3 regions of the Kitasatospora sp. NPDC001539 genome follow, and region 3 is predicted to be linked to each of the others. Evidence: riboswitches for the same ligand, from Rfam matches in the RefSeq annotation. Region 3 holds a riboswitch; each other region holds the start of a gene.
The links. A riboswitch is a leader RNA that binds a small molecule or an ion and turns the genes downstream of it on or off. The one in region 3 is predicted to bind S-adenosylmethionine.

Region 1 (7,034 bases), on a different contig from region 3:
GACCGCGAGGATCGCACCTTCCATGAAGCGGATACCGGTGCCCGACAGCAGGTCGTCCGGCAGCGAGTAGCCGAAGAAGCCGTCGAACATGCCCAGGACCAGCAGCAGGAAGCCGAAGACCCAGTTGATCTCACGCGGCTTGCGGAACGCGCCGGTGAAGAACACGCGCATCATGTGGACGAGCATCGCGGCCACGAAGACCAGGGCGGCCCAGTGGTGGATCTGGCGGATCAGCAGACCGCCGCGCACCTCGAAGCTGATGTCCACCGTGGAGGCGTAGGCCTCCGACATCCCGATGCCCTTGAGCGGCACGTACGAGCCGTTGTAGACGACCTCGGCCATCGACGGCTTGAAGAACAGCGTCAGGTAGACACCGGTCAGGATGATGATGATGAACGTGTAGAGGCAGATCTCGCCCAGCATGAAGGACCAGTGGTCCGGGAAGATCTTGCGCAGGTTGGCCTTGGCGAGGGAGTAGATCCCCAGCCGGCCGTCCGTCCAGTCAGCCGCGGCCTCCCACTTGTTGGCGGGCTTGGCGCGCGTGCTGGAGGGCTTGGCGGCACCGGTCGTGGTGCTGCTCGCGCTACTCATCGAGCACGCTCCCAGTAGCTCGGGCCGACAGGCTTCTCGAAGTCGCCGGTGGCGACCAGGTTGCCCTTTTCGTCAGTGGTGATCTTCAGCTGCGGCAGCGGGTGGCCGGCCGGGCCGAAGATGACGCGCGCGCCGTCCGCCAGGTCGAAGGTCGACTGGTGGCAGGGGCAGAGCGCGTGGTGGGTCTGCTGCTCGTAGAGGCTGATCGGGCAGCCGACGTGGGTGCAGATCTTCGAGTAGGCGAGGATGCCCTCGAAGCCGAGGTCGCGGGACTTGTCGTCCTTGATGTCCTCCGGCGCGATGCGCACCAGCATCAGGGCGTCCTTGGCGATCCGCTGCTGGAAGTCCTCGCTGTGGGTGGTCAGACCCTCCGGCATGGCGAAGGTCAGCGAGCCGACGGCGATGTCCTCGGGCTTCATCGGCTGCATCGTGTTCATGTTGATGAGCGGCAGCGGCTTGGCCGGGGTCGCCTCCTTCCAGCCCGTCTCCTTGAGCTTCTTCTCCGGGAGGGGACCCAGGTCGCGGAGCAGGACCACGCCGGAGAGCGGGACCAGCGCCATCGAACCGATGAGGGTGTTGCGGATCATCTTGCGGCGACCGAAGCCGGACTCGGCGGCACCGGTCTTGAACTGCTCGATGACGTCGGCGCGAACCTCGTCGGAGGCCTCGATCGGGTGACGCTCGGACGGCATCTCGACGTCCGACATCAGGGTGCGGGCCCAGTGGACCGCGCCCGCGCCGATCATGAAGAGGGCGACGCCCAGGGTCAGGCCGAGCGCGAAGTTCAGCGCGCTGACCGTGCCCAGCGGGAAGATGTAGACGAGCTTGTCCGGGTCGATGGCCACGTACGAGGCGATGAAGCCGATGGTGGCGAGCATCGAGACCACGAACATCAGCGAGACCTGGCGCTCCGCGCGCTTGGCGGCCCGCTCGTCGATGTCGGTACGACGGGGCTCGTGGGCCGGCAGGCCCGGGTCGGCGAAGGGGTTGCCGTGCTCGGCGACCTCGCCGGCGGAGCCGTGGGGCTCCGGGAGCTTCTCTTCTGACATGTCGTGGCTCATGACTTCTTGGCCTTGGTGGTGTGGGCGGCGACCCAGATCGCGACCGCGATGAGCGTGCCGAGGCCGAAGATCCAGCCGAACAGGCCCTCGGTCACCGGACCGAGGCTGCCCAGGGTGAGACCGCCGGGGTTGGGCTCATCGTTGGTGGTGTGGCGGACGAAGGCCACGATCTGCTTCTTCTGCTCCTCGGGCATGGTGGTGTCCGGGAACGACGGCATGTTCTGCGGGCCGGTCTGCATGGCCTCGTAGATGTGCTTGGCGTCCACGCCCTCCAGCGACGGGGCGTACTTGCCCTTGGTCAGGGCACCACCCTGGCCGGCGAAGTTGTGGCACTGGGCGCAGTTGGTGCGGAACAGCTCGCCACCCTTGGAGATGTCCTCGGGGTCGGTCGAGGTGTACTGCTTCTGGTCCGGAGTGACCGGGCCGGGGCCGAGGGAGGCGACGAAGGCGGCGAGCTGGTCGATCTCCGCCTGCGTGTAGATGTTCTTCTTGCGCGGAACCTGGGCGCCGGGCTGCTGGGCCGGCATGCGGCCGGTGCCGACCTGGAAGTCGACGGCGGCGGAGCCCACGCCGACCAGGCTCGGACCGTCGCTGCCGCCCTGGCCGTTCAGGCCGTGGCAGGAGGAGCAGCCCACGGCGAAGAGCTTCTTGCCCTCATCGATCGCGAGCGACTGCGCGGCGACGTCGGCCTGCGCCTTGTCGGCGGGCGCGAACGCGGCGTACAGCCCCCCGGTTGCCGCCAGGGCGAGAAGTAGGACGACCAGCGCCGCCAATGGGTGGCGCCGTCGTGCGGAGAGCTTTTTCACGGAATAACCCCGGTGTCAGGATCTGGTCGACTGGTGGGTGCACCCGGCGGCCGGTCTGGCCGGCACGAGGCTGCCTGTCCAAGGCTGCGCGCGCGGTCGGTCGGTGGGAGCGTCGGCACCGGCAGAAGCGGCCCGTCGCCGGTGAGGGCGGGGGCCGCAGCCGGTGGCCAGCGACCTGATCAGCTGGTTACTTGATCAGGTAGATGGTCGCGAACAGGCCGATCCACACGACGTCGACGAAGTGCCAGTAGTACGACACGACGATCGCGGCGGTGGCCTGCTCGTGCGTGAAGCGCTTGGCTGCGTACGTCCGTCCCAGGACCAGCAGGAAGGCGATCAGACCACCCGTCACGTGCAGCCCGTGGAAGCCGGTGGTCAGGTAGAACACCGTGCCGTACGGGTCGGAGGACAGCGACAGGCCGTCCTTCTTGACCAGCTCGGTGTACTCGTAGACCTGGCCGCCGATGAAGATCGCGCCCATCATGAACGTGATGACGAACCACATGCGGAGCTTCTTCACGTCCCCGCGCTCGGCGGCGAACACGCCGAGCTGGCAGGTGAGCGAGGAGAGCACCAGGATGGTCGTGTTGACCGAGGAGAAGCCCACGTTCAGGGCGTGCGCCTTCTCGGTCCAGAACTCGGCTCCCTTGACGGAGCGGAGCGTGAAGTACATCGCGAAGAGGGCCGCGAAGAACATCAACTCGGAACTGAGCCAGACGATCGTTCCGACGCTGACCATGTTCGGTCGGTTGACCGATCCGTGCGCGTGCCCGGTTTCTACTGCTGTTGCTGTCGCCACGACGGACATTATGTCGGTCCCTTATTCCGTCTTCACGCCGGGGGGTGTCCCTCGGAGTGTCCGGTGCGTGCGGTATGCCCGCTTGGCGGTCGGCCGGGAGTCCGGACGGGGGCCGAGCTGCGGCGTGTCCCTTTTCTGACGGTTCCTCGACGGGCCCGCGACCCCTCTGCGCGGCGGGTCGCTGCACGGTCGGCGGAGCGTCCTGTTGTAGGGGACGGGGGCCGCATCGGCCGTCCGGGTGGTCCGGCCGCGCCAGGGTGACGGGCAGTCCTCCGGGCGGGTGAGCCGCGGGCGCGGCGGCTTGAGCAGGAACGTGCGCGAGGGGGGCCCGGGACCGGGGGGAACGGGGGTAGCATCCGGATCAGGTGAACGTGGTCCGGATCACACTTGAGGGAGCAGGGCCCATGGCGTACACGACCGACGAGACGCTCACCGTCCTCGTCTACAGCGACGACCGCAACACCCGCGAGGAGGTGCTGACGGCGCTCGGCCGCAGGCCCGCCGAGGATCTTCCGGAGCTGTCCTACCTGGAGTGCGCGACCACCCCCGCGGTGCTCAAGGCGCTCGAGAAGGGCGGCGTCGACCTCTGCGTCCTGGACGGCGAGGCGGTGCCGGCCGGCGGGCTCGGCCTCGGGCGCCAGCTCAAGGACGAGATCTACGGGTGCCCGCCGGTCCTGGTGCTGATCGGCCGGCCGCAGGACTCCTGGCTCGCCGCCTGGAGCCGGGCCGACGCCGCGATCTCCCGCCCGGTGGACCCGGTCGCCCTGGCCGGGGCGGTCGCCACCCTGCTGCGGGCGCGACTGGCCAAGCGGGCACCGGCCGCCCGCTGAGCGGTGCCGTCTCAGTAGTAGAGAAGACACCGCCGTGGGCACCCCGCCGGTCGATAGGCTGGCTCCATCCGTACGGACGTCCCCCGGTGCGGGGGAACCGACAACAGCTGGAGTCAGCCATGGTGAACGTGAACCCTGCGAACGGCGGTAGCGACCCCGCGCAGGTGGTTCGCACCTGGCCGGACCTCCTGGCGGCGCTGTTGAAGGGGGAGGACCTCGACCGCTCGTCCACCGCGTGGGCGATGGACCGGATCATGAGCGGCGAGGCGTCCCCCGTCCAGGTGGCGGGGTTCATGGTGGCGCTGCGGGCCAAGGGCGAGTCGGTCGACGAGATCGCCGGGCTGGTCGACGCGATGTACCAGCACGCCGAGCCCCTGGACATCCCCGGGCCCGCGGTGGACATCGTCGGCACCGGCGGCGACCGTGCGAAGACCGTCAACATCTCCACCATGTCGGCGATCGTCGCGGCGGCCGCCGGGGCCAAGGTGGTCAAGCACGGCAACCGGTCGGCCTCCTCCGCCAGCGGCTCCTCCGACGTGCTGGAGAAGCTCGGCGTCGCGCTGGACCTGTCCGCCCGGCGGGTCGCGGAGGTGGCCGAGGAGGTCGGGCTCACCTTCTGCTTCGCGGCGAAGTTCCACCCCTCGATGCGGCACGCCGCCACCGCCCGGCGCGACCTCGGCGTGCCGACGGCCTTCAACATCCTGGGGCCGCTGACCAACCCGGCCAAGGTCACCGCGCACGCGATCGGCTGCTTCGACACCCGGCTGTCCGGGCTGATCGCCGGGGTGCTCGCCCGGCGCGGGGCGACGGCGCTGGTGTTCCGCGGCGACGACGGACTGGACGAACTGACCATCACCACCACCTCGCGGGTGTGGCTGGTGCGCGACGGGGTGGTCACCGAGACCACCTTCGACCCGCGGGACGTCGGCATCGAGCTGGTCGGCATCGAGGCGCTGCGCGGCGCCGACGCCGCCCACAACGCCGAGGTGGCCCGCAGGCTGCTGGCCGGGGAGCGCGGGCCGGTGCGGGACGCCGTGCTGCTGAACACCGCGGCGGCGCTGGTGGCGCTCGACCTGGGCGACGCGCCGCTGGCGGAGCAGCTCGCGGCGGGCATGGCGCGGGCGGCGGAGGCGATCGACTCCGGCGCCGCGCAGGACCTGCTGCGGCGCTGGGCGGACGCCACCAGCCGTAGCTGAAGCGCCTCCTGGGCCCGTGCCGGTTCGCCGGTACGGGCCTACCGGTGTGCCCCGGGCCGCCCGGCACGGACGCTCCGGAGGCGGCGGGCGACACCGCTGTCCGGATGCTGGATCCCCGTTTGACCACCCGACGGGCCCGACCTACAGTCTTGGCCAGGTCATGAGCGACAGCGCCAAGCCCCAGCTTGCTGTCCGGCAACCCTCCGTCCGTGGCGGGGTGCCCTGGGTGAGGACCGGGTCGCCGGCGAACCGTCCGTGCGACAAGCGCGGACGCCCGACGACTGGCACTCCCGGGGTCCCCAACCCCCGAAGGAGTGCGTCCCCATGTCCCTCTCCACCGAAATCTGCGCCCCGCTCGCCGTCCTCGGCCACGACGTCCAGGTCCCGCTGGCCAGCGGGGAGAAGGTCGGCTACGCGGCGCTCGACTACGCGGCCTCCGCACCCGCGCTCCAGCGGGTCTGGGACGACGTCGCCGCCTACGCGCCGTACTACGGCAGCGTCCACCGCGGCGCCGGGTACCTGTCGCAGCTCTCCACGGACCTCTTCGAGCAGAGCCGCCGGACCGTCGCCGACTTCCTGGACCTGCGCGACGGCGACCAGGTGGTCTTCACCCGGGCCACCACCGACTCGCTGAACCTGCTGGCCTCCGCCGTTCCGGCCGGCACCCGGGTGTTCGCCTTCGAGACCGAGCACCACGCCTCGCTGCTGCCCTGGGCGCACGCCGGGCTGGAGGTCGACTACCTGCGGGCGCCGCGCTCCCGGGCCGAGGCGGTGGCCGCGCTCGACGCCGCGCTGGCCGCCGCGCCGGAGGGGCCGAAGCTGCTGTGCGTCACCGGCGCCTCCAACGTGACCGGCGAGCTGTGGCCGGTCGCCGAGCTGACCGCGACGGCGCACCGGCACGGTGCCCGGGTGGTGCTGGACGCCGCCCAGCTGGCGCCCCACCACCGGGTCTCGGTCCGTGAGCTGGGTGTCGACTGGATCGCCTTCTCCGGCCACAAGCTGTACGCGCCGTTCGGCGCCGGTGTGCTGGCCGGCCGCTCGGACTGGCTGGACGCGGCCGAGCCGTACCTGGCCGGCGGCGGGGCGACCCGGACGGTGGCACGCGAGGCCGACGGCTCGGTGGCCGTCCAGTGGCACACCGGCCCGGCCCGGCACGAGGCCGGCTCGCCGAACGTCATCGGCGCCTACGCGATCGCCTCGGCCTGCCGGGCGCTGACCGAGGCCGGCTTCGACGCGCTGGAGGCCCGGGAGCGGCTGCTGGTCGAGCGGCTGACGGCGGGGCTGGCGGAGATCCCGCAGGTCAAGGTGCTCAGCCTGTTCGGTCCGGACTCGGCCCGGGTGGGCGTGCTGTCCTTCGTCGTCCAGGGCTGGAACAGCTCGCACTTCTCGGCCGCGCTGTCCGCCGAGTACGGCATCGGGGTGCGCGACGGGCTGTTCTGCGCCCACCCGCTGGTGCGGACCCTGCTCGGGGACGAGGAGGTGGCGCCCTCCGAGTGCGGGGCGCCCGAGCCCTCGCTGCCCGGTGAGCGCAGCCTGAACGCGATCCGGGTGAGCTTCGGCGCCGGGACGCCGGACGAGCACGTCGAGCGCTTCCTGACCGCGGTCCGCGAGCTGGTCACGGACGGCGCCGCCTGGAACTACCGCAACGAGGGCGGCCGTTGCGTCCCCACCGTGGAGGTCGACCGCAGCCGCCGCGAGGGCTGAGCGGGGCGCTACTCGTCCAGGCCGAGGGCGAAGGCCGCTTCCAGGTC
Region 2 (7,034 bases), on a different contig from region 3:
CGATGAAGGCGCGGGTCTCCGGGTCGCGGGTGAACTGGGTGAGGTGGGGGTGGACCAAGTCGGCCGAGGCCTTGAGGCGGTGGGTGCGGTCGAGGCGTTCCAGGGCGGTGCGGTAGATGGTGGCGGCCATCCGGCCGAGGGCCTGGCCGTCCTGGTGGCGGTGGTGGCGGACGCCGACGTCGACCTGGGCCAGGGCGTCCAGCCCGGCCAGTTCCAGGGCGTCGACGAGGAGGCCGAGTTCGACGCCGTAGCCGGTGGGGAAGGGGAGCCGTTCCAGCAGCGAGCGGCGGGCCGCGTACTCGCCGCCGAGCGGCTGGACGAAACCGGCGAGTTCCGGCCAGTGGAGGTTGAGCAGGGGGCGGGCGACGAGTTCGGTGACCCGGCCGCCGCCGGTCGGGACGACCGCGTCGGGGTCGCCCGCGGCCGCGCCGGTGACCTCGAAGGGGCGGTCGTACATCGCCTTGACCAGCTGGATGTTCCCGTCGGTCAGCAGGGGCCCGACGGTGCCGTAGACCAGGGCCGGGTCGAACTCGCGCAGGTCGGCGTCGACGAAGCAGACGATGTCGCCGTGGGTGACCAGCAGCGAGCGCCAGAGCACCTCGCCCTTGCCGGGGACGGCGGGCAGCCGGGGCAGGATGGCGTCCCGGTGTTCCACCCGGGCGCCGGCCGCGGCGGCGGTGGCGGCGGTGGCGTCGGTGGAGCCGGAGTCGAGGACGACCAGTTCGTCGACCAGGGGGAGGCGGTCCATCAGTTCGCGGCGGACGGTGCGGACGATGTCGCCGACGGTGGCCTCCTCGTCGAGGGCGGGCAGGACCACGCTGACGGTCTGCCCGGTGCGCCGCTTGGCCTCCAGCAGGGTGTGCACCGGCCGGTCGGCCGCGCTCCACGAGCGGCGGCGCAGCCAGGACGCCGCCTGCGGGAGGAGTGCGGGGGTCGGTTCGGCGGGCACGGTCGGTCTCCTCGAGGGGGCGGTTTGGACGGGCCATCTCGCGTGGCGGACGGTCCCGTTCGGGATCGACGCCTTCGGATACAGTCTTCGTACAGCTGCCGGACCTCCGCACGCCGGGGTCGCCGCTGAACCACAACTTCACAAGCTCATCCAGAGGGACTGAGGGAACGGCCCGTTGACGTCCCGGCAACCTTCTCGCTCGGCTGTCGTTCACAGGCCCCGGCGGGACAGGTGCCAATTCCGGCCTGTGGCGCGACCGCGTCACGGGGAAGATGAGGAGAGAGGCCTCCGCCATCATGGCTATCGACACCGTCGCACCCTCCCCCGGCGCCCGGCCGGCGGGATCCCCCACCGTCGACCTCGGCCCCGCCGCCGCCCTGTCCTGTCGGGAGTGCGGCGCCCGGTGCCCGCTCGGTCCGAGCTTCGCCTGCGCGGAGTGCTTCGGGCCGCTGGAGATCGCCTACGAGTTCGGCGACGAGCGCGCCGAGGAGCTGCGCAAGCGGATCGAGGCCGGTCCGGCGTCGATCTGGCGGTACGCGCCGCTGCTGCCGGTGCCGGCCGACGTGGCCTCCAAGCCGAACCTGAACCCTGGGTGGACCCCGCTGGTGAAGGCGGACAACCTGGGGCGGGAGCTCGGGTTCACCGCGCCGCTGCACGTCAAGGACGACTCCGGGAACCCCACCCACTCGTTCAAGGACCGGGTGGTGGCCTGCGCCATCGAGGCGGCGCGGGCGTTCGGCTACACCACGCTGTCCTGCTCCTCGACCGGCAACCTGGCCGGTGCGGTGGGCGCGGCGGCGGCCCGGGCCGGGTTCCGCTCCTGCGTGTTCATCCCGCACGACCTGGAGCAGGGCAAGGTCGTGATGGCCGGGGTGTACGGCGGCGAGCTGGTCGGCATCGAGGGCACCTACGACGACGTGAACCGCTTCTGCTCCGAGCTGATCGGGGACCCGGCCGGCGAGGGCTGGGGCTTCGTGAACGTCAACCTGCGCCCGTACTACGGCGAGGGTTCCAAGACGCTGGCGTACGAGATCTGCGAGCAGCTCGGCTGGCGGCTGCCGGAGCAGATCGTCATCCCGATCGCCTCCGGTTCGCAGCTGACGAAGATCGACAAGGGGCTGCAGGAGCTGATCAGGCTCGGCCTGGTGGAGGACCGGCCGTACCGGATCTTCGGGGCCCAGGCCGAGGGCTGCTCGCCGGTGTCCGCCGCGTTCAAGGCGGGCCGGGACGTGATCAAGCCGGTGAAGCCGGACACCATCGCCAAGTCGCTGGCGATCGGCAACCCGGCGGACGGCCCGTACGTGCTGGACATCGCCCGCCGCACCGGCGGCGCGGTCGAGGACGTCACCGACGCGGAGGTCGTGGCGGCGATCCGGCTGCTGGCCAGGACCGAGGGCATCTTCGCCGAGACCGCGGGCGGGGTGACCGTCGGCGTGCTGAAGAAGCTGGTCGAGACCGGTCAGCTGGACCCGGCCAAGGAGACCGTCGCGATCAACACCGGCGACGGCCTGAAGACGCTGGACGCCGTCTCCGACGCCGGGATGACCGCCGTGATCCGCCCGACGCTGGAGTCCTTCCGCTCCGCCGGTCTCGCGTCCGCCTGACCCGACCCCACCCCGCTAGGAGAGCCATGAGCGCCAACGTCCGCATCCCCACCATCCTGCGCACCTACACCGGCGGCGCGGCCGAGGTGACCGCCGAGGGGGCCACCCTGGCCGAGGTCATCGCGGACCTGGAGAAGAACCACGCGGGCATCTCCGCCCGCATCCTGGACGACACCGGAAAGCTGCGCCGATTCGTCAACGTGTACGTGAACGACGACGACGTCCGCTTCGCGGACGGCCTGGAGACCGAGATCAAGGACGGCGCCGGCATCTCGATCATTCCGGCGGTGGCCGGCGGCTGCTGAGCCCCGCGTCCGCTTCTCCGGCCGCCCGCACCACGGAATTCGGCTCTCCGTCGGTGCGGGCGGCCGTCGGTATTTCGGCGGGAATATTCCGGGTCGGGTGGGAGTAGAGTGTGGCTCGGCTGGGAACAAGGCTCCCCTTTCGGCTCGCACGCCGCTCGGCCCGAGGCCGTCCGGACGTTGAGACCGGCTCGTGCCCCCGGCCGTGAAACATGTCAGGCAGATGTCAGAATTCCTGCACGGATTTGGGTAATTCGTCCGCTATGTCCGGCGTGAAATGCCGATTTCCTCCCGGTTTGTTCGGCCTTGTCTCTTGACGGGTCCCGTGAATTCCCGGCGGCTGGCCCTGTTGCAGAGGGCGTCGATCCGGATACATTCAGCCGCGGTCGACGCAATCGCCCGCTCACCGGAAGCCGTTCGGCGTTCCGCGCGGGGATTGCGGCGTGCACGGCTGCGCCCAGGGGGGGTTCCCCGGGCCGGCCTCCAACCAGACCCGGGCCCGCGACCTGCGGGCGCGTGAAGGGCCAGCACAGCACTAGGGGAGTTCGGAATGGCTCAGGGCACCGTCAAGTGGTTCAACGCGGAGAAGGGCTACGGCTTCATCGCGGTCGACGGTGGTGCGGACGTCTTCGTCCACTACAGCGCGATCCAGATGGACGGCTACCGCACCCTCGAGGAGGGCCAGCGGGTCGAGTTCGAGATCTCCCAGGGACAGAAGGGCCCGCAGGCGGACATGGTCCGCGCGGTCTGACCCCCTTCCGCTCCAGGAGCTCGGCGCGGCCCACTGCTGGTGGAACCCTCGCTTCTCGGCGGGCCCGTACGACGTGCGTCGTACGGGCCCGTTCGCGTTTCCCGGCGGCTCCCGCGGCGGCTCGCGGGTCGCCGATTGGGCTTGCACTCGACCACCTGGAGTGCTAATCATTGGCGTTAGCACTCACAGCGTGAGAGTGACAGCGGACCGGGTCGGTGAGGCCCCCGGGAGCGGTAGGGGAATGGACCCCCGCACACCAGGGCCGTCCGTCGCGGGCACCCCTTGGTCCGAGCAGTCGACCGTGTCCCGGAGGACCACTTCAGATGGCCAAGATCATCGCCTTTGATGAGGAAGCTCGCCGCGGCCTTGAGCGTGGCATGAACCAGCTCGCCGACGCAGTGAAGGTCACGCTCGGCCCCAAGGGTCGCAACGTCGTTCTGGAGAAGAAGTGGGGCGCCCCCACGATCACCAACGACGGTGTCTCCATCGCCAAGGAGATCGAGCTCGAGGACCCGTACGAGAAGATCGGTGCGGAGCTCGTCAAGGAGGTCGCCAAGAAGACGGACGACGTCGCGGGTGACGGCACCACCACCGCCACCGTGCTCGCCCAGGCCCTGGTTCGCGAGGGTCTGCGCAACGTCGCCGCCGGCGCCAACCCGATGGCTCTGAAGCGCGGCATCGAGAAGGCCGTCGCCGCCGTCTCGGACCAGCTGCTGGCCCAGGCCAAGGACGTGGAGACCAAGGAGCAGATCGCCTCCACCGCCTCCATCTCCGCCGCCGACACCCAGATCGGCGAGCTGATCGCCGAGGCCATGGACAAGGTCGGCAAGGAAGGCGTCATCACCGTCGAGGAGAGCAACACCTTCGGCCTGGAGCTCGAGCTCACCGAGGGCATGCGCTTCGACAAGGGCTACATCTCCGCCTACTTCGCCACCGACCTGGAGCGCATGGAGGCGACCTTCGAGGACCCGTACATCCTCATCGCCAACTCCAAGATCGGTTCGGTCAAGGACCTGCTCCCGCTGCTGGAGAAGGTCATGCAGAGCGGCAAGCCGCTCGTCATCATCGCCGAGGACGTCGAGGGCGAGGCCCTGTCGACCCTGGTCGTGAACAAGATCCGCGGCACCTTCAAGTCCGTCGCCGTCAAGGCCCCGGGCTTCGGCGACCGCCGCAAGGCCATGCTCGGCGACATCGCCATCCTCACCGGCGGCACCGTGATCTCCGAGGAGGTCGGCCTCAAGCTGGAGAACGCCGGTCTCGACCTGCTGGGCACCGCCCGCAAGGTGGTCATCACCAAGGACGAGACGACCATCGTCGACGGTGGCGGCGACAGCGAGCAGGTCGCCGGTCGCGTGAACCAGATCCGCGCCGAGATCGAGAACAGCGACTCGGACTACGACCGCGAGAAGCTCCAGGAGCGCCTCGCCAAGCTGGCCGGCGGCGTGGCCGTCATCAAGGCCGGCGCGGCCACCGAGGTGGAGCTCAAGGAGCGCAAGCACCGCATCGAGGACGCCGTCCGCAACGCGAAGGCCGCCGTCGAGGAGGGCATCGTCGCCGGTGGTGGCGTCGCCCTGCTGCAGGCCGGTGTCGCCTTCGAGAAGCTGGAGCTGGAGGGCGACGAGGCCACCGGTGCCAACATCGTCAAGGTCGCGCTGGAGGCCCCGATCAAGCAGATCGCGACCAACGCCGGCCTCGAGGGCGGCGTCGTGGTGGAGAAGGTGCGCAACCTCCCCGCCGGTCACGGCCTGAACGCCGCCACCAACGAGTACGTCGACCTGGTCGCCGAGGGCATCATCGACCCGGCCAAGGTCACCCGCTCCGCGCTGCAGAACGCCGCCTCCATCGCGGCGCTGTTCCTCACCACCGAGGCCGTCATCGCCGACAAGCCGGAGAAGGCCGCTGCGGCCGCCGGCGGCGGCATGCCGGGCGGTGACATGGACTTCTGATCCTGATCGCTCCGATCGGATCGGTTGACTCCCGTCCGCGTGGGCGGCTCCCTCAGGGGGGCCGCCCACGCGGCGTTTCCGCGTTCGGGCGCCGGCGGGAGAGGATGGACGGATGGCTTCCGACGACATCGAGACCGCCCTGCACAACGCGCGGGCACTGATCCTGGCCGACCTCACCGCGCGGGACGTGGCGGACGCCGCCGTCGTCTCGCTGGTGGAGGACGCCGTCACCCACCGCCGCTGGTGGCTGGAGCAGTGGCCGGACGGCACCGAGTACGTCCTCGGGCTGATCGCCCAGGACGTCCAGGACGCCCTGCTGGAGGCCTACGGGCGGTGGCCGCTGTGCGCCGACTGCGCGGCCGACGGGGACCCGCACGCGCTGGGCGTGGAGCCGGAGCTGGGGCCGGAGCCGCACTGGGTGTGCGGCAAGCGGGGCGTGGTGGTGGCGCCGGTGGGGGAGCTCGTTTAGGGCCGGACCGGCCCCGGTCCGGCCCGGCCGCCGCCGAGGTCCGCCAGCTCGGCGGTGAGGTTGGCGCGGGCGGCCGCGGTGAGGCGTTCGGCGGCGGCGGGGGTGCGGTAGAGCGCCGGGAGCGCCAGGAGGGCGCGCAGGACGGCGGCCCGGCCGGCGCGGAAGTCCGGCTCCGGGACGAAGCCGTACTCCTGGCGGACGGCGGCCGCGTAGGCCGCGTACGCCTCGGGGGAGCCGCCGAGGACGGCGAGGTCCGCGTCGCAGAGCACCTCGCCGTCGCGGTCGCCCGGGGCGGGGTCGTGGGTGACGGTGAGCAGGACGAGCCGCTCGACCTCGGCGACCCGCTCGGGGGGCAGGCCGACGGCGGTCAGCGCGCGGACGGCCAGGGCGGCACTGCGCTCCTCGTTCTCGGTGCGGTCCGGCCGGTAGACGGCGTCGTGGAACCAGGCGGCGAGCCGGACGGTGTCCGGGTCGGCGGCGTGCCCGGCGAGCTCGTCGACGTGCCGCAGGACGGCGCGCAGGTGCTCGGGGGTGTGGTAGCGCCGCTGCGGCTCCGACCAGCGGCGCAGCAGCTCGCGGCCGTACGGTTCGGGGTCGTCGGCGGCGCCGCAGCGGTGCAGCAGGGCGGTCCAGGCGGTGAGCAGGTCCTCGGTCGCGGTGGGCATGCGGCCCATTGTGTCGGCTGGTTCCGGTGGACGGGATGTGCCGGTCAGCGATATATGTAGACGCATGACAGAACGCTCCATGCAGGAGCCCACGCTGCTTCTGCTCACCGCGCTGGCCGACGCCCCGAGGCACGGCTACGCGCTCATCCAGGAGATCTCCGCGATCTCGGACGGCCGGGTCAAGATGCGCACCGGCACGCTCTACGGGGCGCTCGACCGGCTGCTCGGCCAGGGCCTGATCGAGGTCGCCGCCGAGGAGGTCGTGGACGGCCGCGCCCGTCGCACCTACGCGCTGACCGATACCGGTCGGGGCGCGCTGGCCGCCGAGGCGGAGCGGCTGCGGGCCGT
Region 3 (7,724 bases):
GAAGAACAGTGCGTCGCCGACCGGCAGCCCGCCGCCGGAGACCTGCACGGCCACCAGGGCCATCGCGCCCACCATCACGGCGCAGGACCAGGCCAGGTGCCGCAGCCGCCCGTGCAGGGCGAGGCTGTAGAGGGCGACCAGCAGGGCGGCGTCGGCGCGCAGGGCGACGCCGAGCGACCACTGCAGCACGAAGACCGCCATGATCGCCGCGAGCGCCTCGGTGGGCCGCCGGCGCCGCCACAGCAAGGGCAGGACCAGACCCGCCTGGAAGGCCAGCATGGCGGGCAGCGGTGGGCGGGCGAAGACGATCCGGTGCTCGTGCGCGGGCTCGTCGCGGCCGGCGAAGGGGAAGAGGTCGGGGAGGCAGAACATCAGGACGACCACCGCGACCACGGCGGCGTCCAGGACCCAGGGGTGGTCGCGGTCCGCCTGCCGCACGCGCTGGCCGATCCCGGCCAGCCGGACGAACAGCGGGTGGCCGGACAGCGCGTCGGCGGCCAAGCCGTCGGGAATGGCTCGGTCCTCACTCACCGGTGTCTTCTCCCTGGTGGTGGTACGGGTGGTGCGGCGCCGGGAGTTCCGACGCCGCACCGGGAGTCTCTCAGGCGTCCGTGCGGACCAGCCGTACGGCGGCGCCGGCGAGGGCGAGCACCGTCCAGCCGAGGAAGACCAGCAGTCCGGCCGTCGGCGAGAGGGTGGTCGTGTCGTGGTGGAGGGCGAACATCGCCTCACCCGCGTGGCTGGGCAGGTAGGGGCTGATGTGGTCCTGCCACGAGCTGGGCAGCAGCGACACCAGCCCGGGGACCAGCATCAGCGAGGCGACCAGCACCGAGATGCCGCCGGCCACCGAGCGTAGCAGCGCACCGAGGGCGACGCCGATCACGCCGACCAGGCCCAGGTAGAGCGCGGCGCCGAGCAGGCCGCGCACCACCCCGGCGTCCGAGAGGGTCATCGCCGCCCGCGTCCCGGAGAGGATGCGGGTGTCGACCAGGAAGGCGACGAACACCCCGACCGTGGCGAGGACCAGCGCGATCAGGCCGTACACCGCGGCCTTGGACCAGAGCACGGGCAGACGGCGCGGCACCGCGGCCAGGGTCGAGCGGATCATGCCGGTCGAGTACTCGCCGGCCGCGACCAGCACGCCGAGGACGCCGAGCGCCAGCTGCGCGAAGTTGGTGCCGAACAGCGACAGGCTGAGGGTGCTCGCGGCGGCGAAGTCCCGGTCCATCGGGCGGCCGGAGGTGATCCGCGACTTGAACTGGGAGGCCGCGATCAGGCCGAAGGCGATCAGGAAGAGCAGCGCCAGCCCGAGGGTGATCCAGGTCGAGCGCAGCGACCACAGCTTGGCCCACTCGGAGCGCAGCACGCGTGCGGCCGTCACCCTGTACGCGGGGCGGGCGGCACGCGGTTCGGCGGACGTGGCGGGCTCGGAGGTCACGATGGTGCTCATGCCGCGCTCCTCGGGGTCTCGGTCTCGGCGTCGTTCTCGGGCGTGCTCGCGGCCTTGCCCTTGGTTCCGGCGGTGGTGGTGCCGTGGTACTCCACGGCGTCCCTGGTCAGGTCCATGAACGCCTCCTCGAGGGAGACCGTCCGCGGGCTGAGCTCGAAGACGGCGATGCCGTGTTCGGCGGCGGTCAGGCCGATCTCGCGGGCGGTACGGCCGCTGACCAGGAGTTCCTCGGAGCCGGAGCGGCCGGTGATCTCCACACCGGGGCCGGCCAGCGCCGAGCGCAGCCGGGCCGGGTCGGCGCTGGCCACCTTGACGACGTCGCCACCGGCCTCCCGGACCAGGTCCTGCACGGTGGTGTCGGCGAGCAGCCGGCCGCGGCCCACGATGATGAGGTGGTCGGCGACCAGTGAGACCTCGCTCATCAGGTGCGAGGAGACGAAGACGGTGCGCCCCTCGGCGGCGAGGGAGGTGAGCAGGTTGCGGATCCACAGGACGCCCTCGGGGTCGAGACCGTTGACCGGCTCGTCCAGCATCACCGTGGCCGGGTCGCCCAGCAGGGCGGCCGCGATGCCGAGCCGCTGGCCCATGCCGAGCGAGAATGCCCCGGCCCGCTTGCGGGCGACGCTCTGCAGGCCGGTCATCTCGATGACCTCCTCCACCCGGCGGCGCGGGATGCCGTGGGTGTGCGCCTGGGCCATCAGGTGGTTGAAGGCCGAACGGCCGGGGTGGATCGACTTGGCCTCCAGCAGCGCGCCGACCTCCTGCAACGGCGCGGCGTGCTCGGCGTAGCGGCGGCCGTTGACCCGCACCGACCCGCTGGTGGGTGCGTCCAGGCCGACGACCATCCGCATGGTGGTGGACTTCCCGGCCCCGTTGGGCCCGAGGAACCCGGTCACCGTTCCCGGTCGGACGGTGAAGTCCAGCCTGTCCACGGCGGTCTTCTCCCCGTACCGCTTCGTCAGCTGGTGCGCCTCGATCATCGCTCGCCCTTACGTCCAGGGGCCGGGCCGTCCCGGCCGCCCACGGTTCCACGCTAGGTGCGGCCCGAGCCGGATCCGTGGCACCGCGGGCTGATCATCGGGCCGTCCGTAGTACCGCGGTACCACGCCGCCCACTCCGGCTCGGCGCGGCTCCCAACCGGGCCGCCGACCTGCCCGGCGACGCTCCACGCCGACACCGGCGGCGGAGCACCGGCGGCGGGGCACCGGCAGCCGCCCCGGCCCGGGAGGCGGCGGGCGCGGGAGACGCCGATACTGGGGCCGCAACCCGAGGCGGCCCCGGCGGCCGGGGACGGCCGTCGACGCGCCGCGGAACCGAGGAGTACGCCGTGACCGGACCAGTTGTCGTCGGCTTCGACGGCTCGCCCGAGAGCCTCGCCGCCACCGAATGGGCCGCCCGCGAGGCACAGCGCCGCGGACTCGGCCTCGAAGTCCTCCACGCGTGGCCCTGGCCGAAGCGCGACGTGGTCGGCAGCGACCAGACCTACCACCGCGCCCTGGCGCAGCTGGCCGAGCGCGAGGGAGCCCTGCGCGCCCTGGCACCGGAGGTGCCGATCGTCTCCTCGCCGGTCTCCGGCGACCCGGTGGAGGCGCTGGAGGCCGCCTCGCGCACGGCGGCCGTGGTGGTGCTCGGCTCACGCGGGCTGGGCACCCTGCGCGGTTACCTGACCGGCTCGGTGAGCCAGGAGGTGCTGCGCCGGGCCGCCTGCCCCGTGGTGCTGGTGCGGGCGCGCGAGAGCGAGCCGGCCGGCGACGTGACGGTCGGCCTCGACCTGACGCACCCGGCGGAGGCGGTCCTGGCCTTCGCCTTCGAGGCCGCCGCGCTCCGCTCCGCGCCGCTGCGGGTCGTCCACGTCTGGAACCCGCCCGCCGGCAGCGAGTACATGGCCTACGGCGCCATCGGCGGGCTGGAGCGCGAGGTCTCCGCCGTCGAGCGGACCGGGCTCGCCGAGGCCCTGGAGCCCTGGCGCGGCCGCCACCCCGAGGTGGAGGTGACGGACGAGCTTGTGCGGGGCAAGGCCGCCGTCGAGCTGGTGGACGCGGCGGCGACGGCCCGGCTGGTGGTCGTCGGCCGCCGTACCCACCACGCGCCGCTGCGCCACCACCACCTCGGCCCGGTGGCGCACGCGGTCGTCCACCACGTCCACTGCCCGGTCGCCGTCGTCCCGTACGGCTGAGCGGGCCGGCACGACCGCCGGGGCGGCCCCACCGCGGACGTCGTGTACGTTCGATGCGATTCCCGAGCCTCCGCCCGGCCGACCCCCGAGGAGCACGTCATGGCCGATGACACCCGCGCCCACCTGCTCGCGACCCTCGACATCGCGGCCTCCGCCCGCGCGCACGGCAACCACCCCTTCGGCGCGCTGCTGACGGACGCCGACGGGAGCGTCCTGCTCACCGCCGAGAACACCGTGCTGACGGACCACGACGTGACCGCCCACGCGGAGACCAACCTGGTCCGGCGGGCCTCCCGCACCCTGGCCCCGGCCCAGCTCGCCAAGGCCACCCTGTACTCCAGCACCGAGCCGTGCGCGATGTGCGCGGGCGCCATCTTCTGGAGCGGCATCCGGCGGGTCGTGTACGCGCTGGCGGCCACCGAACTGAACGTCATCGCGGGGGTGGATCCGGAGGAGCCGGTGCTCCACCTGCCCTGCCGTCAGGTCTTCGCCGCCGGCGGCAGCCCGGTGGAGGTCTCGGGGCCGCACCTGTACGAGGAGGCGGCCGCGGTGCACACGGGGTACTGGGGCTGACGGGTGCGGAGCCCGGACCGGCGCCGCCCGTAGCCGTCCGTCAGACTGTTCCCCGCGCTGCGGGCGGCGGAGCCCGGTCCGCGCGCGGTCGGCAGCACGCGGGGAGGGAAGCGGTGGGTGCGGACCTGATCGGGGCGGTGGCGGCGGCACTCGGCTGCGGCGATTCGGCGGTGGTGGACGTCGGCCCGGGGCACCGGCGGCTGGCCGTACCGGACCGGCAGGGCGGGCGGTTCACCGTCGACGTCCTCGGCGACGGCGGCGGGGCGCACCGGGTGGTCCACCTGCTGCCGGGTGGCGGGCTCAACGTCGCCGCCGACTACTGCACCGCACGGGGCCGGAGCCTCGCGCGCTTCCTCGCGGACCACGGGTACCTGGTCGTCGGCACCACGCCGCGCGAGGACGCGTTGACGCCCGACCTGATCGGCCCGCACTGCGCGGACCGGGGCCTGGACGCCCAGCGGGCCGACCTCCGGCGGGTCGTCGCCGCCGTCGAGTCCGTCACCGGCCTGCCGTACGAGTTGCTCGGCCACTCGGCCGGGGCCGCGCTCGCGCTGGCAACCGCCGTACGGGACGGCGGCGAGCGGCTGCGCCGGGTGCTCGTCCTCGACACCACCGGCCCCTACGACCCGGAGACCGAGCCGGAGCTCGTCGCGAGAGCCTCGGCGCTGACCGACGGGTTCCGGCAGCTGTTGGCTGCGGGCACCTGGACCGTCGACCCCGGGCTGAAGGGCCTGTTCGCCCGCGCGGCCGCCGCCCCGGACGCCCCGAGCGGGGTGCCGCGACCGGTGCCCGGGGCGGCGCAGTTCAGCAACCTCGGCCTGCTGCACTACGCGCTGACCCGCACCCGGGAGCTGCCCGGGGCGGCGAACTGGATCTACCACCGGGGCCACAGCGCCGGTGGGTACGCCTTCGGCGCCACGCCCACCGAGGACCGCTTCGTCCTGGACCACGCACCGCTGCCGGTCTGGACGGCGGCGGTCTCCCGGCTCGGCAGCGGCCTGCAGGCGACCGCCCTGCTCCGCGACCTGGCGGCGCTCTGGGCCGGCCGGGCGGAGGTCCACCGCATCGACTGGTCCGCGATCCGGGCCGATGTCGTCTGGCTGAACGCCGAGCTCGGACGCGGCGACCACGACCTCGGCCCCCGCCTGGTCCGCCGGGGCGGCGCCCGGGTCGACTACCGGGTGGTGCCGGGCTACGGCCACGGCGACGTGGTCTGGTCGGCCACCGCCGAACGCGACGTGTGGCGGTGGCTCCTGCCCGGCCGCTGAACGGCCGGCCGGGCCCCGGTCGGCCCTTCAGGCCTGGGCGAGGGCTTCGCTGAGGCGGTTGGCCGCCTCGACGGCGGCCTGGGCCAGGTGCGGGCCGGGGTGCCGGGTGAGGCGCTCGATCGGGCCGGAGACGGAGACGGCGGCCACCACCCGGTTGGACGGGCCGCGGACGGGCGCGGCGACGGAGGCGACCCCGGGTTCGCGCTCGCCGATGGACTGCGCCCAGCCGCGGCGCCGCACCCCGGCGAGCGCGGTGGCCGTGAAGCGGGCGCCCAGGAGGCCGCGGTGGAGGCGCTCGGGTTCCTCCCAGGCGAGCAGCACCTGGGCGGCGGATCCCGCCTTCATGGACAGCGTGACACCGACCGGGACGGTGTCGCGGAGGCCGGAGAGCCGCTCGGCGGCGGCCACGCAGATGCGGACCTCGCCCTGGCGCCGGTAGAGCTGCGCGCTCTCGCCCGTGACGTCGCGCAGGTGCGTGAGGACCGAGCCGGCGGCGGCCAGCAGCCGGTCCTCACCGGCGGCCGCCGAGAGTTCCGTCAGCCGGGGGCCGAGGACGAACCGGCCCTGCAGGTCCCTGCTGACCAGGCGGTGGTGTTCCAGCGCGACGGCGAGCCGGTGCGCGGTGGGCCGCGCCATACCGGTCGCGGCGACGAGTCCGGCCAGTGTGGTGGGGCCGGACTCCAGGGTGCCGAGGATCGAGGTGACCTTGTCGAGCACGCCGACGCCGCTCGTGTTCTGCATGGGATGGGTACTCCAGTCTCGTACCCGTGAGCGGGGGGCGGATTCGCGCTCACGGGGGCTCCCCGCGGGGAGCGGGGGTGGTCAGCGAGGACGGGCCGGAGAGATCGGCCGAGTGCCTGCGCCGGGCACGAGACGGGTACGCGGAACGGCCGGGGCGGCGGAGAGCGCCCGGGCGAAGGACAGCACAGAGAGCACCGTGTCTCCTCATCTTTCCCGCGCCACGTTGGCGACAGGCCGGAGTTGGCACTGATCCCGGGCGGCGCGGCGCGTACTTCGGACGCCGGGTCGACCGGGGAGTTGCCGGGGCTTCGTAGGGCCGGTCCCTCCACCCCTCTGGATGATTCGCCAGGAACCATACAAGACTCCCCGGCCGGCCCGCCAAACCGGCCCCCCGGCGGAGCCCGGCCGGTCAGCGGCGCTCGGGACGGGGCCGGGCCGGTACGGCGGCCCGCACCCATTCGGGGAGGGATTCCCCCGACGCCCGTCCGTCGCCGACCGTTCCCACCGCTCCGGCTGCTTCAATCTGCGGGACGAGGCCTTCCGGGCTTTCCAACTCTCTTCACTGAATTCGGTTTTAATCATTCGTTATGCGCGGGCCCTTCACTCCGCCCGGCCGAACCGCGAGGCTTCCGACTGTTTCCGCCGGAGCCGCGCGACCGCGCGGCCCGCCGCATGGGGAGGACCCACCATCGTGCCCAACAGGCAACGCCGACGGCTGCTACTGCCCGCCGTGACCCTCACCGCGCTCGGACTGACCACCACCCAGGCCCTCGCCGCGCCGTCCGGGACACCCGGGCCTCGTCCGCACCAGGCCCAGCACCAGGCCGAGATCGGGGCGAAGCACGCGAAGAAGGTCCAGGGCGGCACGGGCTCCACCGCCGGTCCCGCCTTCAGCGCCAGGGCGGACGCCCCCGGCGAGGACGAAGGCGACGAGGCGGAGAACTCCGCCGAGGGCACCGCCCAGTACACCGAGGCCCGCACCGCCCCCGGGGTGGTCGCGCCCGGCGCGTACGGCGCCGCCTGGGCCCAGCTGCAGTCCATGCCGCACACCGGCGGCAGCTGGGACCACGTCACCGGCAAGCCGTACAACTCCGACGACCCGCGCTACCGCGACGTCAACTCCAACTCCAGCGGCGGCTCCGGGTTCGTGACCGGCCGGATCACCGGCATCGCGGCCGACGACGACGGCTACGTCTACGCGGGCGGCGCCAACGGGGGCGTGTTCCGCTCCCGCACCGGCGGCGGGCAGTGGCAGTCCATCTCGGACAAGCTGCCGTCCCTCTCCACCGGCACGCTGAACCTCGACGGCGGTGGCCGGCTCTGGTACGCGACCGGTGAGTCCAACACCGGCGCGACCTCGTACGTCGGCACCGGCGTGTACGTGCTCGGCGACCCGAAGCACGGCGAGTTCCAGCCCGGCATGCGGGTGGGCGGCGCGGAGCTGGAGTCGACGATCATCCACGCGCTGCGCTTCGGCGGCGGCAAGGTGTGGGCGGCCACCAGCCGGGGCGTGTGG

Region 1: another riboswitch for S-adenosylmethionine. It lies ahead of ABT247_RS21500 (aminotransferase class V-fold PLP-dependent enzyme); the one in region 3 lies ahead of ABT247_RS23790 (IclR family transcriptional regulator).
Region 2: another riboswitch for S-adenosylmethionine. It lies ahead of thrC (threonine synthase); the one in region 3 lies ahead of ABT247_RS23790 (IclR family transcriptional regulator).

Annotation. Positions count from the first base shown of each region.
Region 1 is NZ_JBEPAK010000141.1:10,157-17,190, forward strand. It holds gene qcrB (cytochrome bc1 complex cytochrome b subunit) at 1-591, opposite strand, end outside; gene qcrA (cytochrome bc1 complex Rieske iron-sulfur subunit) at 588-1,640, opposite strand; gene qcrC (cytochrome bc1 complex diheme cytochrome c subunit) at 1,649-2,458, opposite strand; gene ctaE (aa3-type cytochrome oxidase subunit III) at 2,646-3,266, opposite strand; gene ABT247_RS21490 (DNA-binding transcriptional response regulator) at 3,662-4,087, shown strand; gene trpD (anthranilate phosphoribosyltransferase) at 4,207-5,283, shown strand; SAM riboswitch class IV at 5,440-5,556, shown strand; gene ABT247_RS21500 (aminotransferase class V-fold PLP-dependent enzyme) at 5,608-6,987, shown strand; gene ABT247_RS21505 (Lrp/AsnC ligand binding domain-containing protein) at 6,996-7,034, opposite strand, start outside.
Region 2 is NZ_JBEPAK010000133.1:10,441-17,474, reverse strand. It holds gene ABT247_RS20760 (glucosyl-3-phosphoglycerate synthase) at 1-949, opposite strand, end outside; SAM riboswitch class I at 1,093-1,228, shown strand; gene thrC (threonine synthase) at 1,246-2,553, shown strand; gene ABT247_RS20750 (ubiquitin-like small modifier protein 1) at 2,580-2,858, shown strand; gene ABT247_RS20745 (cold-shock protein) at 3,406-3,606, shown strand; gene groL (chaperonin GroEL) at 3,930-5,552, shown strand; gene ABT247_RS20735 (DUF8819 family protein) at 5,665-6,021, shown strand; gene ABT247_RS20730 (HD domain-containing protein) at 6,018-6,686, opposite strand; gene ABT247_RS20725 (PadR family transcriptional regulator) at 6,751-7,034, shown strand, end outside.
Region 3 is NZ_JBEPAK010000173.1:5,418-13,141, forward strand. It holds gene ABT247_RS23760 (sensor histidine kinase) at 1-531, opposite strand, end outside; gene ABT247_RS23765 (ABC transporter permease) at 602-1,450, opposite strand; gene ABT247_RS23770 (ABC transporter ATP-binding protein) at 1,447-2,430, opposite strand; gene ABT247_RS23775 (universal stress protein) at 2,778-3,626, shown strand; gene ABT247_RS23780 (nucleoside deaminase) at 3,726-4,199, shown strand; gene ABT247_RS23785 (alpha/beta fold hydrolase) at 4,313-5,467, shown strand; gene ABT247_RS23790 (IclR family transcriptional regulator) at 5,495-6,208, opposite strand; SAM riboswitch class I at 6,410-6,552, opposite strand; gene ABT247_RS23795 (glycosyl hydrolase) at 6,900-7,724, shown strand, end outside.